One region of the Enterobacter sp. SCRI0065 genome, then DNA from elsewhere that is predicted to be linked to it. Evidence: predicted binding sites of a transcription regulator. Region 1 holds the regulator's gene; the other holds the start of a gene.
The links. Region 1 encodes CRP, which controls carbon source genes, mostly activating them, when cyclic AMP is high. Its sites were predicted from a motif close to ATGTGANNNNNNTCACAT; they were not measured.

Region 1 (7,660 bases):
TCCATAACGCTTTCCACGGGCGTTCGCTGTTTACGGTTTCCGTCGGCGGGCAACCGAAATACTCCGACGGATTTGGCCCTAAACCGGCAGACATTATCCACGTGCCGTTCAACGACCTGCATGCTGTAAAAGCCGTCATGGACGATCATACCTGTGCGGTAGTGGTTGAGCCAATCCAGGGCGAAGGCGGCGTGATGGCGGCAACGCCTGCGTTCCTGCAAGGTCTGCGAGAACTGTGTGATGAGCATCAGGCGCTGCTGGTATTTGATGAAGTCCAGAGCGGAATGGGGCGTACCGGCGATCTGTTTGCCTATATGCATTACGGCGTCACGCCAGATATCCTGACCAGCGCCAAGGCGCTCGGCGGCGGTTTCCCGGTTAGTGCCGTGCTGACTACCCAGGATATCGCGTCTGCCTTCCACGTGGGTTCCCACGGTTCAACCTATGGCGGTAACCCGCTGGCGTGCGCGATTGCCGGGGCGGCGTTTGATATCATCAATACGCCTGAGGTACTCAACGGGGTGAGCGCGAAACGCGAACAGTTCGTTAAGCAGCTTCAGCAGATCGACGCGCAGTTCGATGTGTTCAGCGATATTCGTGGCATGGGGCTATTGATTGGTGCAGAGCTGAAGCCGCAGTACAAAGGGCGTGCGCGTGATTTCCTGCACGCTGCGGCTCAAGAAGGCGTGATGGTGCTGAATGCCGGGCCGGACGTGATGCGCTTTGCGCCGTCTCTGGTAGTAGAAAGACAGGATATCGACGAAGGGATGATCCGCTTCGCCAGCGCGGTCGCGAGGGTCGTAAACGGTTAATATGGCTCGCGCTTTAAGCGGCGCGAGAGCCAAATGCCATGTTGTGGGCGTTGACGCCATGCCACCGACGAGATGGTGTGCATGGTGCTCAGATGCCCGAGCACGCGCTGTAAATGTTGCTCCAGCGTGCTCATCGGGCCGTAGGTGAGCGTCTCTGGCGCTTCCAGAATATTAGTATCGCCCGATTGTCCCGGCGCATCGTACTCCAGGCGCTGCTGACAGCGTTGCAGTGCAATTTCACACGATTCTAAATATCGCTGAGCCAGATCTGGCGTCAGCATCGTATGCTCGCGTGCCAGCGTCGTCATCGCATTAATATGCTCGACGATAAACTGGCTGTGCGTCACCCATAGCTTCATGTCTGCCAGATAGTGCGAATTAAAGCCCGGCTCCTGCATGGCCTGATTCAGCGAGTTAAACAGGGCGTTGTGCGCCTGGTTCACCTTCATACGCTGATACGCCAGCGGTGAAGGCTGCGGATCGGCGCTCAAAATCAACCGAATAGCCTGCTGGTCAGCTTCCAGTGCATCGTGGGCGTTTTGGCGTAATAAGCCGCTTTGCCATTGCGGCCACAGCCAGACCATGCCGCCAAAGGCGATCAGACAGCCAATCAGCGTATCGACCAGGCGTGCCACAATGAACTGTTCGCCGTTTAGGGTGAGCAACTGTAAGGTGTATACCGCTGTGACCGTAAACCCCACCATCGCCCAGCCGTAGTTTTTGCGGATGAAGAGATAGCTGACCAGGGTGATAACCAGCATACCCGCGAGGGTGTACCCGTCCGGGACGTGAAAGTGCAGCGTGACCCCGGCTATGACTAACCCGGCGATAGTGCCTCCTGCCCGATGAAGGATGCGTACCCGCGTTGCACCGTAGCCGTTTTGCGTGACGAACAGCACGGTCATTAAAATCCAGTAAGGCTTAGGCAGATGCAACGCCACACCCATCAGGCTGGCGAAACTTAACATGACGCTAATACGTGCCGCGTTGCGCAGTGCTGAAGACTTGAACGACAGATAGCTTTTCAGCGCGGGTAAGAGCGGGAGGCGTTTTTGCTTATCGGCCATCAGGTCGCGCGGGTAGAGCGGACGCTGTGTTCGCAGCACGCGTGCGATGCGGCTAAAGTGCCACGCGCAGAACTGCCCAACCGGGTTATCCGCATGCTGGTGGGCAATTTTTTCCAGCGCACCCAGCTGTTTATCCATCGTAAAGCGCGTGGGATATCGGTGGTACAAGATGTCGTCAGCCAGCACGCGCAGGCGTCCCGCAACGGTCTGGGCATTCCAGCGGATCACCGCCTCGGCGTGGCTACGCTCCACCAGCTTTTGTACTTCTTCAGGATGATGCAGACTAACGGAGATATGCTCCTGCAAATCCAGCCCAACCTGAAAAGTTCGTAGCAGCCGTTTGTATTCGTGGTTTTTATTGGCCGCGAGCATGTGAAGCTGTTGGTAACACTGGCTAATCAAATCGACTACTTTTTGTTGACGAGCCAGCAGTGGCGGCAACGCTTTTTCCGGATCGGTATGTTGTGTCAGCAGGGTGTATTTTGCTTCGCAATAGTCAGCGAGCTGTCGGTAGAGCAAGCTCAGCGACTCCCGCAGGGGCTGTTCCCGCCACATCCAGAACCAAAACCAGTTGAACAGCCCGTACCAGAGCGTGCCGAGGGCGTAAATTAAAAGCGGCTCCCACACCGGCATATTTCCGGCGAGGCTAAGCGTAAAAATGGCGGCAATCAGTGATGCAGGCAGTAATCGGGCATGCAGAGAGCTGATCTCTGCCGTGACGCCTAACGTCATGGCCAGCACCGTCAAAATCAGTGGCAGCGGAATATCACGAGCCAGTAAAAGCTGAACGGCAAGGCTACATCCTGCAAACAGGCAGCCACCGATAATCAGACGTTTGAAAAAACGTTTATGCGGAGTATCCAGACCCGCGATATTGCAGCAGGCAGGAACAAGCGAGAAAAGCAGACCGTGTTGCAGGTGGCCGAGAAGTAAACCGACAGCCACGGGAAGACATAACACCAACGTTTGTCGTAGTGCGTAGTTAACTTCTGGGTGATAAATCAGTCTGCGCCACATGGGTGAGAGAGACAAAAACGGCGTGACATCTTGCGATGGCACGCCGTTTTAACCGGGGTTAACGGGTTCCGTAAACCACGATGGTTTTGCCGTGAGCGGAGATCAGGTTCTGATCTTCAAGCATCTTCAGAATACGGCCAACGGTTTCACGAGAACAACCGACGATCTGACCAATCTCCTGACGGGTAATTTTAATTTGCATACCGTCCGGGTGGGTCATGGCGTCTGGCTGTTTCGCCAGGTTGAGCAGAGTCTGGGCGATGCGGCCCGTTACATCCAGGAAGGCGAGGTTACCCACTTTCTCAGACGTGACCTGTAGGCGGTTAGCCATCTGCGCAGAAAGACGCATCAGAATGTCCGGATTGACCTGGATGAGCTGACGGAATTTCTTGTAAGAGATCTCAGCCACTTCACAGGCCGATTTTGCACGTACCCAAGCGCTACGTTCCTGGCCTTCTTCAAACAGGCCCAGCTCACCGATGAAATCGCCCTGATTCAGATAAGAAAGGATCATCTCTTTCCCTTCTTCATCTTTAATCAGCACGGCCACTGAGCCTTTCACGATGTAATATAACGTTTCCGCTTTTTCACCCTGGTGAATCAGCGTGCTCTTCGATGGGTACTTATGAATATGGCAATGAGACAAGAACCATTCGAGTGTCGGGTCTGTTTGCGGTTTGCCAAGCACCATGCGCTGTTATCCTCTGTTATAAGCTGTCACCAGAGTCATAAGTTGCATCCTGACTCTGGGGTTGCAATCGAATTCTTACCCGTACCTGGGATTTGGCTGTCACAAATATTTGCAGCCAGTAAAGTTTGATGTCCTCTGCATACATGTGTAACGTCAATGTATTACTGTAGCATCGAGACTGTTTTAGCATAGCTTTTGCCGCGTGTCTCCTGGTGTCTCGCTTCAGCATGATGCAGGTCGCCTTCCAATGAGAGAATTGTCACGCACACCTAATCTGTACGAAAAAATGCAACTTCGGAGTGAATAAAATGCAAGCGCGCGTGAAATGGGTTGAAGGTTTAACGTTCCTCGGCGAATCCGCTTCAGGACACCAAATTTTGATGGACGGTAACTCCGGTGATAAAGCCCCTAGCCCGATGGAAGTGGTGTTAATGGCCGCTGGCGGATGCAGCGCGATCGACGTGGTGTCTATTTTACAAAAAGGCCGTCTTGCGGTGACTGACTGTGAAGTTAAGTTGACATCAGAGCGCCGCGAAGAAGCGCCGCGTCTGTTTACGCATATTAATTTGCATTTCATTGTGACTGGTAAAGAGCTAAAAGATGCAGCGGTGTCACGTGCGGTGGATTTGTCTGCGGAAAAATACTGCTCCGTAGCACTGATGCTGGAAAAAGCGGTGAAGATTACGCATTCGTATGAAGTGATCGAGGCGTAAAAATACGCCCGGTGGCGCTGTCCACAGCGCCGCCGGGCATAAAACGTTATGCGATCTGCTTGCCTTCCATCAGTCGCTGTACCAGCGGCATCATGATTAACTCCATCGCCAGACCCATCTTCCCGCCAGGTACCACCAGCGTATTAATGTGTGAAATAAACGAGCCTTGCAGCATCGCCAGCAGCCACGGGTAATCGATATCTTCCAGATTGCGGAAATGAATCACCACAAAGCTCTCGTCCAGTGACGGAATCGTTTTGGCCGCAAACGGGTTGGAGGTATCAACCGTTGGAACGCGCTGGAAGTTGATATGCGTGCGCGAGAACTGTGGGGTCAGAAAGTTGATGTAATCTTCCATAGAACGCACGACCGAATCCATCACCGCCTCGCGGGAATGGCCGCGCTCGCTGGTGTCGCGCGTGAGCTTTTGGATCCACTCGAGATTCACAATTGGCACCACGCCGACCAGCAAATCCACGTGCCGCGCTACGTCCTGATGGGGCGTCACCACGCCGCCGTGTAGCCCTTCATAGAACAGCACGTCGGTCGGTTCCGGCAGCGGCTGCCACGGCGTAAACGTGCCAGGAACCTGATTCCACGGCACGGCTTCATCGTAGGTGTGCAGATATTTGCGTGACTGCCCTGTTCCGGTTAACCCATATTCCGCGAAGGTTTGTTCCAGCAGACCAAAGTCGTTGGCATCGGGGCCAAAATAACTGATGTGCTTGCCTAAATCGCGGGCCTTGCGAATGGCCATGTCCATTTCAGGGCGGGTAAAACGATGAAAGCTGTCGCCTTCGACTTCTGCCGCCCGTAAATTGAGCTGAGCGAAAATCTTACGAAAAGCGAGGCTGGTGGTGGTGGTTCCCGCACCACTCGATCCCGTAACGGCAATAACCGGATGTCTGGCGGACATAGCAACTCCCTGACTGGAAAGATGAAGCAATCAACCGCGAAACTGATTGCGGGGCATGATGTTGACCGTTTCGTGCAGTTCAGACCACACCAGCAACACCTCGCCGTTTTGTAGCTGCCGTTTCACATCGGCGACCTTTTGTTCAAGCGAACGTTCATGTTCACCATAATCTGTGCCTTCGCGTAATACAAAGCTTTCGATCAGGCTATCCAGCGTTTCGGGAGCCAGATCCTGCCAGGGAATCATCATCGTATTTTTTCCAGAAAGGGGGTTAACCAGTCGGGGATGCGCGCTTCCAGCCACATTTTAGGGCGTGTTAATGTGCCGCCGATAAAGCCAACGTGACCGCCATGTTCGGTGAGCTGATACTGCACGTTAGCGGGCAGATGCTCCGGTGCCGGAATGGAGTGATGATCCATAAAGGGATCGTCTTTCGCATGAATAATCAGCGTCGGCTTGGTTATCTGATTCAGCAGCGGCATGGCGCTGCACTGACGGTAATAGTCTAGCGCATCGGCAAAGCCGTGGATCTTCGACGTGATCAAATCGTCAAACTCGCGCAGACGGCGCATGCGTTTTAGCTGTTGCAGACTGATCGGCAGCGTATCCGGATAGGCTTTGAGCTTACGGGCGGCGTTGGCTTTCAGGAGATTGAGCAGATAGCGCTGATAGACCCGTGAAAAGCCTTTTTCCATATGGTAGCTGCACTGTTCGAGCATAAAGGGTGCCGAGACGATCACCGCTGCATCCAGCGGAACGTTGTCGATTTCTTTTGCCAGCAGGCAGGCGAGCATGTTGCCGCCCAATGAATACCCTACCGCTGCGGTCGGTGCAGGGCCATAGGTCTGCGCTAACCAGTGCAGGAACCAGGTGCCATCTTCGGTTTCACCCGAATGGTAAATACGCTTCTGGCGGTTAGGTTCACCGCTGCATCCGCGAAAATGCATCACCACACCCAGCCAGCCGCGTGCTTTTGCCGCATGGATCAAACCATGCGCATACGGGCTGTGCAGGCTGCCTTCCAGGCCATGAAAGACCACCAGGCGCGGCTTGTGTTTGGCTTGTTCGGGATCTTCGCTCCAGGCGAGATCCACAAAGTCGTCATCCGGCAGATCAAGGCGCTGCCAGTGCGGTGTAAATTGCAGTTTGCGACGAAGTAATCGTGGCAGCATGGTTTGCAGATGCGGATTCGCCACGCCGCGCATGGGAATAAATTCAGCGCTCTGTTCACACGCGATGTCGAAGTCCGACGGGATAATTTGAGTCATAACGTTGTGATGTCAATTCTTATCAGTTTCTACTATACCTGCCGAAGTGTACCCCGTTTAGCCTGTTTTTCCGAAACGTGAACTGATCTTGATCACAAAGTTTTACAACGATTGTTACTCTCAGGCTAATGATTCACCTCTACGCTTAATTGATGCCTTTCTCACCAGAGCGCACACTTTACTCAGCGTTAAGCAAATCAAAATGATGTGCTGAATCAGGAGGTTAATAATGTTATCTGGGCAAACACCCACCCGGGTCTGGAACACGCGACGCACTGAGAAAGCGCGCCGTCTGGCTTCTGTCCCGGTGCAAGGCAAGGTCCTGCCAACCGGCGATCTTGTCGCCATGCTGGAAAAACTGATCGCCCCAGGCGACAAAGTCGTGCTGGAAGGTAACAACCAGAAACAGGCAGATTTTCTTTCTCGCATGCTGGCCGAAGTGAATCCGCAAATCGTTCACGACCTGCATATGATTATGCCGAGCGTCGGTCGTAGCGAACATCTTGATATCTTTGAAAAGGGCATCGCCCGCAAGCTTGATTTCTCTTTCTCCGGCACGCAAAGCCTGCGCATCTCGCAGCTGCTGGAAGACGGTCAACTCGAAATCGGCGCTATCCACACCTACATCGAACTCTATTCCCGTCTGTACGTTGACCTCTCGCCGAACGTGGCGCTGATTGCTGGCTTTAAGGCCGACCGCAAAGGCAACCTGTACACCGGTGCCAGCACCGAAGACACCCCTGCGCTGGTGGAGGCCGCCGCATTCCATGACGGGATCGTCATCGCGCAGGTAAATGAGCTGGTCGACGACGAATGTGACCTGCCGCGTGTGGATATCCCCGGCTCCTGGATTGACTACGTGGTGGTCGCAGACAAGCCGTTCTTTATCGAACCGCTGTTCACCCGCGACCCGCGTCTGATCAAGCAAGAACATATCCTGATGGCGATGATGGCGATTAAAGGCATCTACGCGGAACATCAGGTGCAGTCTCTTAACCACGGCATCGGTTTTAACACCGCCGCCATCGAGCTGCTGCTGCCCACCTACGGCGAACAGCTTGGCCTGAAAGGCAAAATCTGTAAGCACTGGACCCTGAACCCGCATCCGACGCTGATCCCGGCGATTGAAAGCGGCTGGGTGGAAAGCGTGCACTGCTTCGGCGGTGAGCTGGGGAT
Region 2 (7,660 bases), on a different contig from region 1:
AGGTGAAAATGACCGCGCGCGAGGGCGGCATTTTCCACCTCAGCCAGCAGGCGCGCGCTCAGGTTTGCCCCACGTAGTTGCTCATCAACCGCCACACACTTAATGACGTTAGCGGCAAGGCCCGCGCATCCCACCAGCTGCGTACCGGACCAGGCCTCGACAAACAGCGTAATGTCGTTGTCCAGCCCCAGGCCGCTATCGGCCAACAGGTAGCGAATCTGGCTGAGCCTTTCCGGGTGTCGGGCCACTTCCGTCAGTCGGAAATCAATGGTGGGTTGCGTGTGCATACTGCCTTCCCTAGTGCGCTGCCGTCAGCGTGTGTGCTGGCGCTTCTATGATCGTGTTGCTCAGATGACCGATGTTCTCGATCTCCACTTCAATGCGATCGCCCTCTTTCATAAACAGCGGTGGATTACGCTTTTTACCCACGCCGCCCGGCGATCCGGTGATGATCACATCGCCCGGGCTTAAGCGGGTGAAGGTGCTGATGTACTCGATCAGCTCCGCGACCTTGTGGATCATGCTGCTGGTGTTGTCTTCCTGCACCATGCGCCCGTTCAGCCAGGTGCGAATCGCTAACTGATGCGGATCCGGGATTTCATCGGCAGTGGCCATCCACGGGCCAAACGCCCCGGTTTGACGCCAGTTTTTGCCCGCCGTAAACCAGGTGTGCTGCCAGTCGCGGGCAGAACCGTCCATGTAGCAGCTGTAGCCCGCCACGTGGCGCAGCGCGTCCTCGCGGCGAATGTTCTCGCCGCCTTTGCCAATGATGACCGCCAGTTCGCCCTCATAGTCGAACTCGCTGGAGTGACGCGGTTTCAGCACCGGCGCGTTGTGGCCGGTCTGGGAGTCCGGGAAGCGAACAAACAGCGTTGGTGCCGGGTTATGCTGGTCGAACTCCTGACGCTTGGCGGCGTAGTTCATGCCCACACAGAGGATTTTCTCCGGCTGCTCAATCACCGGTAAAAAGGTGATGGCGTCCATCGCCACGTCGACGGGGTCGTTAAGATAGCGCGTGGCTTCCGCCATGCCGTTGCCCTGCAACAGCGCCTTAAGGTCGCCGTAACGGTCGCCCAAACGGCGGCCTAAATTTACTACGCCATCACCTTTGACGATGCCGTAACTGCGTTGACCTTTATAAATAAAGCTTGCGAGTTTCATTGTTCTTTCCTGAAGACTTAAACGAGGAAGTTGCCCAGAATCAGCAGTGAGATGGAGACGTTAATCGCTCCGCCGATACGGGTAGCAATCTGGGCGAATGGCATCAGGCTCATGCGGTTGCCTGCGGTCAGGATCGCCACGTCACCCGTACCGCCCTGCCCGCTCTGACAGCAGGAGACGATGGCGACATCAATCGGGTGCATACCAATCTTTTTGCCCACGAAGAACCCGGTTGCCACCAGCGCGGAGACGGTGCTGACAATCACCAGCAGGTTGCTCACGGTGAAGGCGTTAACCAGCTCTTGCCACGGGGTAATGGCCACGCCCACGGCGAACAGAATCGGGTAAGTCACGGAAGTCTGGAAGAATTTGTAAACCACCTGCGAACCTTCAAGCAGACGGGGAGAAGCACCGTTACACAGCTTGACCAGCACCGCCATAAACAGCATGCCAACCGGTGCAGGCAGGCCAATCAGCTTGTGACCGAGCATGCCCAGCATGTAGAGCAGCACCGCCAGCAACGCGCCGGAAGCAATCGTCGTCACGTCCGCTTTGCCGGAGAACGCAGGCTGGGAAACGGTGGTGTCCGCATTGGCGCGGTTTGGCATCAGTTGGCCTTCGCCGGTCAGATGCGGGTAACGCTTGCCGAGCTGGTTCAGACAGCCGGAGATGATGATGGCGGTCAAGCCCCCGAGCATAACCATCGGCAGCACGCGACCGAGCGCCACGCCCTGGTCCATATGCAGCAGTGCGGCATAGCCGATGGAAAGCGGTATGGCACCCTCGCCTACCCCACCCGCCATAATCGGCAGAATGATAAAGAAGAAGATCTGGAACGGCTCAAGACCCAGCGCCATACCCACGCCCATCCCGACGATCATGCCGACGATTTCGCCGCACAGCATCGGGAAGAAAATACGCAGGAAGCCCTGAATCAACACTGTGCGGTTCATGCTCATGATGCTGCCGACAATGATGCAGCAGATATAGAGATAAAGGATGTTGGTGGATTTGTAGAACTTGGTGGTCGACTCCACCACCACGTCCGGCAACAGGCCGTAATAGACCATCGCCGACGGAATGAAGGTGGCGCAAATCGCCGCCGCGCCGAGCTTGCCCACAATCGGCAGGCGTTTGCCAAACTCACCGCAGGCGAAGCCGAAGAACGCCAGCGTGGCGACCATCACCACGATGTCGCTTGGCAGCTTGCCGCCCAGGCAGTCGATGGCGATTAATACACCCGCTAAAACAAACAGCGGCAGCGGGATGATCCCCACTTTCCAGGTATCCATAATGTGCCACCAGCGCTCTTTGAGCGATGGCCGCTGAATATCAATCGGGTCGTGAGAAACAGAGAATGAATCGTCAGTAGTGCTCATAATTAAGCCTCTTGGTTATTTGTGCGTTCAGCTTAAAGTCACTAAGGCTTACGTTATGTGAGGAAAGGCATATTAAAACCGAAGTTTTAATGGCCTCTATGGTTTTAAAGGTTTCTTTTATTTAATGTGATTAACACCTTATTTATCGCCGTGGTTTTAATGGTTTCTTTTCCTGAATGAACATTCAAATAACATTTCGCATTTAGTATTAAGACAAAACTTAATACTAATAATTGTCTTGTAAATCGCGCTGTGCAAAGGATCACAAGTTTTGGGCAAACCCGATATCACGCTTAAAAAAGCGTGATATATTGCCCACAACCCTTGATGCTTCGCGTGATAGCCATGAGATTCTCGTTTCAGATAAAGCTGTTTATTTCGCTGGTGGCCTTTTTCTCAGTGCTGTTTGCCTTACTGGGAAGTTATTATTATGTGGATGTTGGCAGGCAACTATATCAGGAGATGAGTACCCGAGCCAAAATACAGGCAGAAGAAATTGCACTTATTCCTAATTTACGCAAAGAAGTCGAAGCAAAAGATATCAATGCTATCCATCACTTTATGCAGCAAATAGCCGCACACAGCGACGCCAGTTTTATTGTCATTGGGGATAATCAAGGTCGACATCTTTTTCACTCGGTGTTTGCCGATCGGGTTGGTACTACGCTTGTCGGTGGGGATAACGTCGAGGTCCTGCGTGGTAAAAGTACCACGACGATCCGCAAAGGCGGTTTAGGCATTTCACTGCGCAGCAAAGCGCCGATCCTTAACGATGCCGGACAGGTGGTGGGTATTGTTTCCGTCGGGTATCTCACCAGCTATCTCGACACCATCACCGTTAATAAGGTGGTGAACATCCTGATTGCCGCCGTGCTGCTCCTTATCGCCCTGTTTATTTTTTCGTGGTTCTTCACTCGCAGCATCAAAAAGCAGATCTTCTCGCTGGAGCCGCGCGAGATAGGCCTGCTGGTGCGTCAGCAGAAAGCGATGATGGAGTCGATCTACGAAGGGGTGATCGCCGTCGATCGCGATCTGCGGATCGAGGTGATCAACCAGGCGGCGAGGAAGCTGCTGGGTTTATCGCAGCCCGCCCGTGAGCTACGCGGGCAGCTTATTAGCGACGTCATCGCGCCCGTGCCGTTCTTCATCCCACAAACCATGCTGCTCAAAGATACGCACGATGAGATTTGTCGCTTCAACGATCTGACGGTGATCGCCAGCCGCGTGCGGATCATGCTGGAAGATTCGCTCCAGGGATGGGTGATCACCTTTCGCGATCGTAATGAGATTGACTCGCTCAGCGCCCAGTTGAGTCAGGTTAAACGCTACGTCGATAATCTGCGCATTATGCGCCACGAACAGCTGAACCGCATGACGACCCTCTCCGGCCTGCTGCATATGGGGCGTTACGAAGAGGCGATTCGCTTTATACAGGCGCAGTCGGAACACGCGCAGGAACTGCTGGACTTTATCTCCTCACGCTTTAGCTCGCCAACGCTGTGTGGCCTGCTACTTGGGAAATCCGCTCGAGCGCGTGAAAAAGGCGTCGAGCTGAATTTCGACCCCGCCTGCGCAATGGATAAACCGTTTGCCCCGCTTCTCGAAGCAGAGCTGATTTCGATTATTGGCAACCTGCTGGATAACGCCATCGAAGCCACGCAGCGCGCGCCGCTCCCGCACGATCCTGTCGAGGTTCTGATTAAGCTGAACGAGCGTGAACTGATTATTGAAGTCGCCGACCGGGGCGTGGGGATTACACCTGCGATCCGCGAGCGGATATTTGAACGCGGCATCACCACCAAAACACGCGGCGATCACGGGATTGGCCTGTACCTGATCGAAAGTTACGTAACCCAGGCTGGCGGCTCGATAGAAGTTGCCGATAACACGCCTCGGGGCGCTATTTTCTCGCTCTTTATTCCCGCCACGGGAACCGCCCGGCGCCCCGCTCAGGAACTGGAAGATACTGACTATGCAACATGAACATATCGACGTCTTAATTGTTGAAGATGAGAACGAACTGGCACAGCTTCACGCAGAGCTGATTAGCAAACATCCACGTCTGAGGCTGGTCGGCATCGCTTCGTCGCTGGCAGAGGCGCAGGCGAAGCTCGCGAGCCTGCACCCGCAGCTCGTTCTGCTGGATAACTATTTGCCCGATGGTAAAGGCATCACGTTGATCAGCAATCCCCTGCTGGTACACGCAAACTGCTCGGTAATATTTATCACTGCCGCCAGCGATATGGATACCTGTAGCCTGGCGATCCGTAACGGCGCATTTGACTATATTCTCAAGCCCGTGTCATGGAAGCGTCTCAGCCAGTCGCTGGAGCGTTTTGTTCAGTTCGCCGAACAGCAGCGGGTATGGAAGATCGTCGATCAGCAGAACGTGGATTCGCTGTATCAACTTCAGGCAAAAAATTATCGCCAGGATAATGGCAGCAAAGGAATTGAAGAGAACACGCTGGGGCTGGTGCAGGCTTTGTTTAACGACAAAGTCACACACTGTTTTTCAGTAGATGAAGTGGTGAGTGAGACGGGTTTAAGCAAAACGACCACCCGCAGGTATCTGGAACACTGCGTGGAGGCGGGGTTTTTAAGCGTGGAGATGTTATACGGGAAAATTGGGCATCCGCGAAGGATGTACAGGCGGGCAGAGGCGTGAAGATCGTGCGATTTGATCCCCTCATCCTAACCTTCTCCCCAAAAGGGAGAAGGGACCGTTCGGAGTCTGCCAGGATGAGGGGCATTCCTATCTTAAAACATACCCATACAGCCGCTTAATCCCATCAGCATCTTTTTCGCTGTAAACGCCCTGCAGTTCCGGCGAGAAGCCCGGCAGCAGATTGACACCCTCTTCCAGTGCCAGGAAGTAACGCTGCACCGCCCCGCCCCAGACTTCACCAGGCACCACGCAGAGCACGCCCGGTGGATACGGCAGCGCGCCTTCTGCGGCAATTCGGCCTTCAGCCTGACTAATGCGCACCAGCTCCACGTTGCCGCGAATATACTCCTGATTGGCATCCTGAGGATTCATCATTACCGCAGGGAATCCCTCTTTGCGGAACATCGCCTTTTGCAGATCTTTAACGTTAAAGCTGACGTACAGGTCGTGCATCTCCTGACAAAGCTGGCGAAGGGTGTAATCCCGATAGCGCACCGGGTATTTGTTGAAAATGGTCGGCAGCACGTTGGCAAGCGGCGTGTCGTCTTCAATATGCTGCTCAAATTGTCCAAGCATCGCCACCAGCTGCGCCATTTTCTCGGCGCTTTCTGCGGGAGTGAGCAAGAAGAGGATCGAGTTGAGATCGCACTTCTCTGGCACGATACCGTTTTCACGCAGGTAATGGGCAAGGATCGTCGCCGGAATACCAAAGTCGGTGTATTCCCCGGTTTCGGCATCAATGCCCGGCGTGGTTAGCAGCAGCTTGCAGGGATCAACAAAATACTGCTCGCTGGCGTATCCCTCAAAGCCGTGCCATTTCGCGCCCGGCTCAAAGCTGAAGAAACGACGCTCGCGGGCTATCGCGTGCGTCGGGTGATCCTGCCACGGACGACCGGCCACCACAGGCGGAATGAACGGTTTGATCATCTTGCAGTTGGCCACGATCGCTTTACGCGCCTCGATACCCAGCTCGACGCACTCTGACCACAGCCTGCGCCCACTTTCGCCTTCGTGGATCTTGGCATTGATATCCAGCGCAGCAAACAGCGGATAAAACGGGCTGGTAGACGCATGCAGCATGAACGCGTTGTTCAGGCGCTTGTGCGGGCAAAAGCGTGCCTGACCGCGAATATGATTATCCTTTTTATGGATCTGCGAGGTTTGAGAGAACCCAGCCTGCTGCTTATGCACCGATTGGGTCACGAAAATGCCCGGATCGTTCTCGTTAAGTTCCAGCAGCAGCGGCGAAGTGTCGGACATCATCGGGATGAATTGCTCGTAGCCTACCCACGCTGAGTCAAACAGGATGTAATCGCACAGGTGGCCGATCTTGTCGATCACCTGTCGGGCGTTGTAGATGGTGCCGTCGTAAGTGCCAAGCTGGATCACCGCCAGGCGAAACGGACGCGCATCCATGGCCTTTTCAGGAGCCACCTCGCGAATAAGTTCGCGCAGGTACCCATCGTCAAAACAATGCTCATCAATACCACCAATAAAGCCGAACGGATTACGCGCCGCTTCCAGATAGACCGGCGTCGCACCCGCCTGAATTAGCGCACCATGGTGGTTAGACTTATGATTGTTGCGATCGAACAGCACCAGATCGCCACGCGTCAATAACGCATTGGTGACGACTTTGTTGGCGGCTGACGTGCCGTTGAGCACAAAGTAGGTTTTATCGGCGTTAAACACTTTCGCCGCAAACTTTTGCGCATGCTTGGCGGAACCTTCATGAATCAGCAAATCGCCAAGCTTCACGTCGGCGTTGCACATATCGGCGCGAAATACGTTCTCGCCAAAGAAGTCATAGAACTGCCGTCCTGCCGGATGCTTTCTGAAAAACGCGCCATGCTGATGCCCAGGACAGGCAAACGTACTGTTATCCATCGCAACATACTGGGTCAGCGTGTCAAAAAAGGGTGGCAATAAGTTCTCTTCATAGCAGCAGGCCGCCGCTTCCAGTTCCAGGAACTCTTGCGCTTTGCCGTTGATGACCGCAGTGGCACCTTCGGGAACATCAATCTGCTCGTCGGAGAAGATAAACACGGGAAGCTGAAAACCCGTTCGTTTCAATAACGCCAGGATCCCGCTGCGGCTTTCCACAACGGTAATGACGACTGCCGCCACATCCGTGAAATCGGTGTTGTCCAGCGTCACTAATTCACGATGCGTGGAGAGAGCAGAAATCAGCTCATGGCTGACGGCAATTTTTAGTGATTTCATATGTGCAAATACCCGTTTCAGGGGAGACAGGAGACTAAAGCGTTGAGACAAGCAGGCATTCGCGCAGCGGTAAGCTCTCTTATCATTGGCGGCCTCGTTATCCGGGAGGAGAAAATTCGCGCAATAATGTCATTATTGACCTGACCGCGCAAGACTGAACTTTTATGCATTACATCATCTAAAGTTAAGCTGTCGTCGGCGTACTCGTGCCATAATAATGCAATATCAATGA

Region 2: AC6EMZ_RS10645 (2-hydroxycarboxylate transporter family protein) is a predicted target of CRP. The motif match lies at 2,665-2,682, and genes of this name have one in related genera.

Annotation. Positions count from the first base shown of each region.
Region 1 covers NZ_JCBAJB010000006.1:198,219-205,878, forward strand. Annotated here, with positions in the region: gene argD (bifunctional acetylornithine/succinyldiaminopimelate transaminase) at 1-812, shown strand, start outside; gene AC6EMZ_RS16835 (YccS/YhfK family putative transporter) at 809-2,896, opposite strand; gene crp (cAMP-activated global transcriptional regulator CRP) at 2,955-3,587, opposite strand; gene AC6EMZ_RS16845 (OsmC family protein) at 3,896-4,300, shown strand; gene AC6EMZ_RS16850 (phosphoribulokinase) at 4,347-5,216, opposite strand; gene AC6EMZ_RS16855 (YheU family protein) at 5,247-5,465, opposite strand; gene AC6EMZ_RS16860 (hydrolase) at 5,462-6,484, opposite strand; gene mdcA (malonate decarboxylase subunit alpha) at 6,714-7,660, shown strand, end outside.
Region 2 covers NZ_JCBAJB010000003.1:108,329-115,988, forward strand. Annotated here, with positions in the region: gene citC ([citrate (pro-3S)-lyase] ligase) at 1-287, opposite strand, end outside; gene AC6EMZ_RS10640 (fumarylacetoacetate hydrolase family protein) at 298-1,161, opposite strand; gene AC6EMZ_RS10645 (2-hydroxycarboxylate transporter family protein) at 1,179-2,540, opposite strand; gene AC6EMZ_RS10650 (ATP-binding protein) at 2,886-4,523, shown strand; gene AC6EMZ_RS10655 (response regulator) at 4,513-5,205, shown strand; gene AC6EMZ_RS10660 (ornithine decarboxylase) at 5,293-7,428, opposite strand.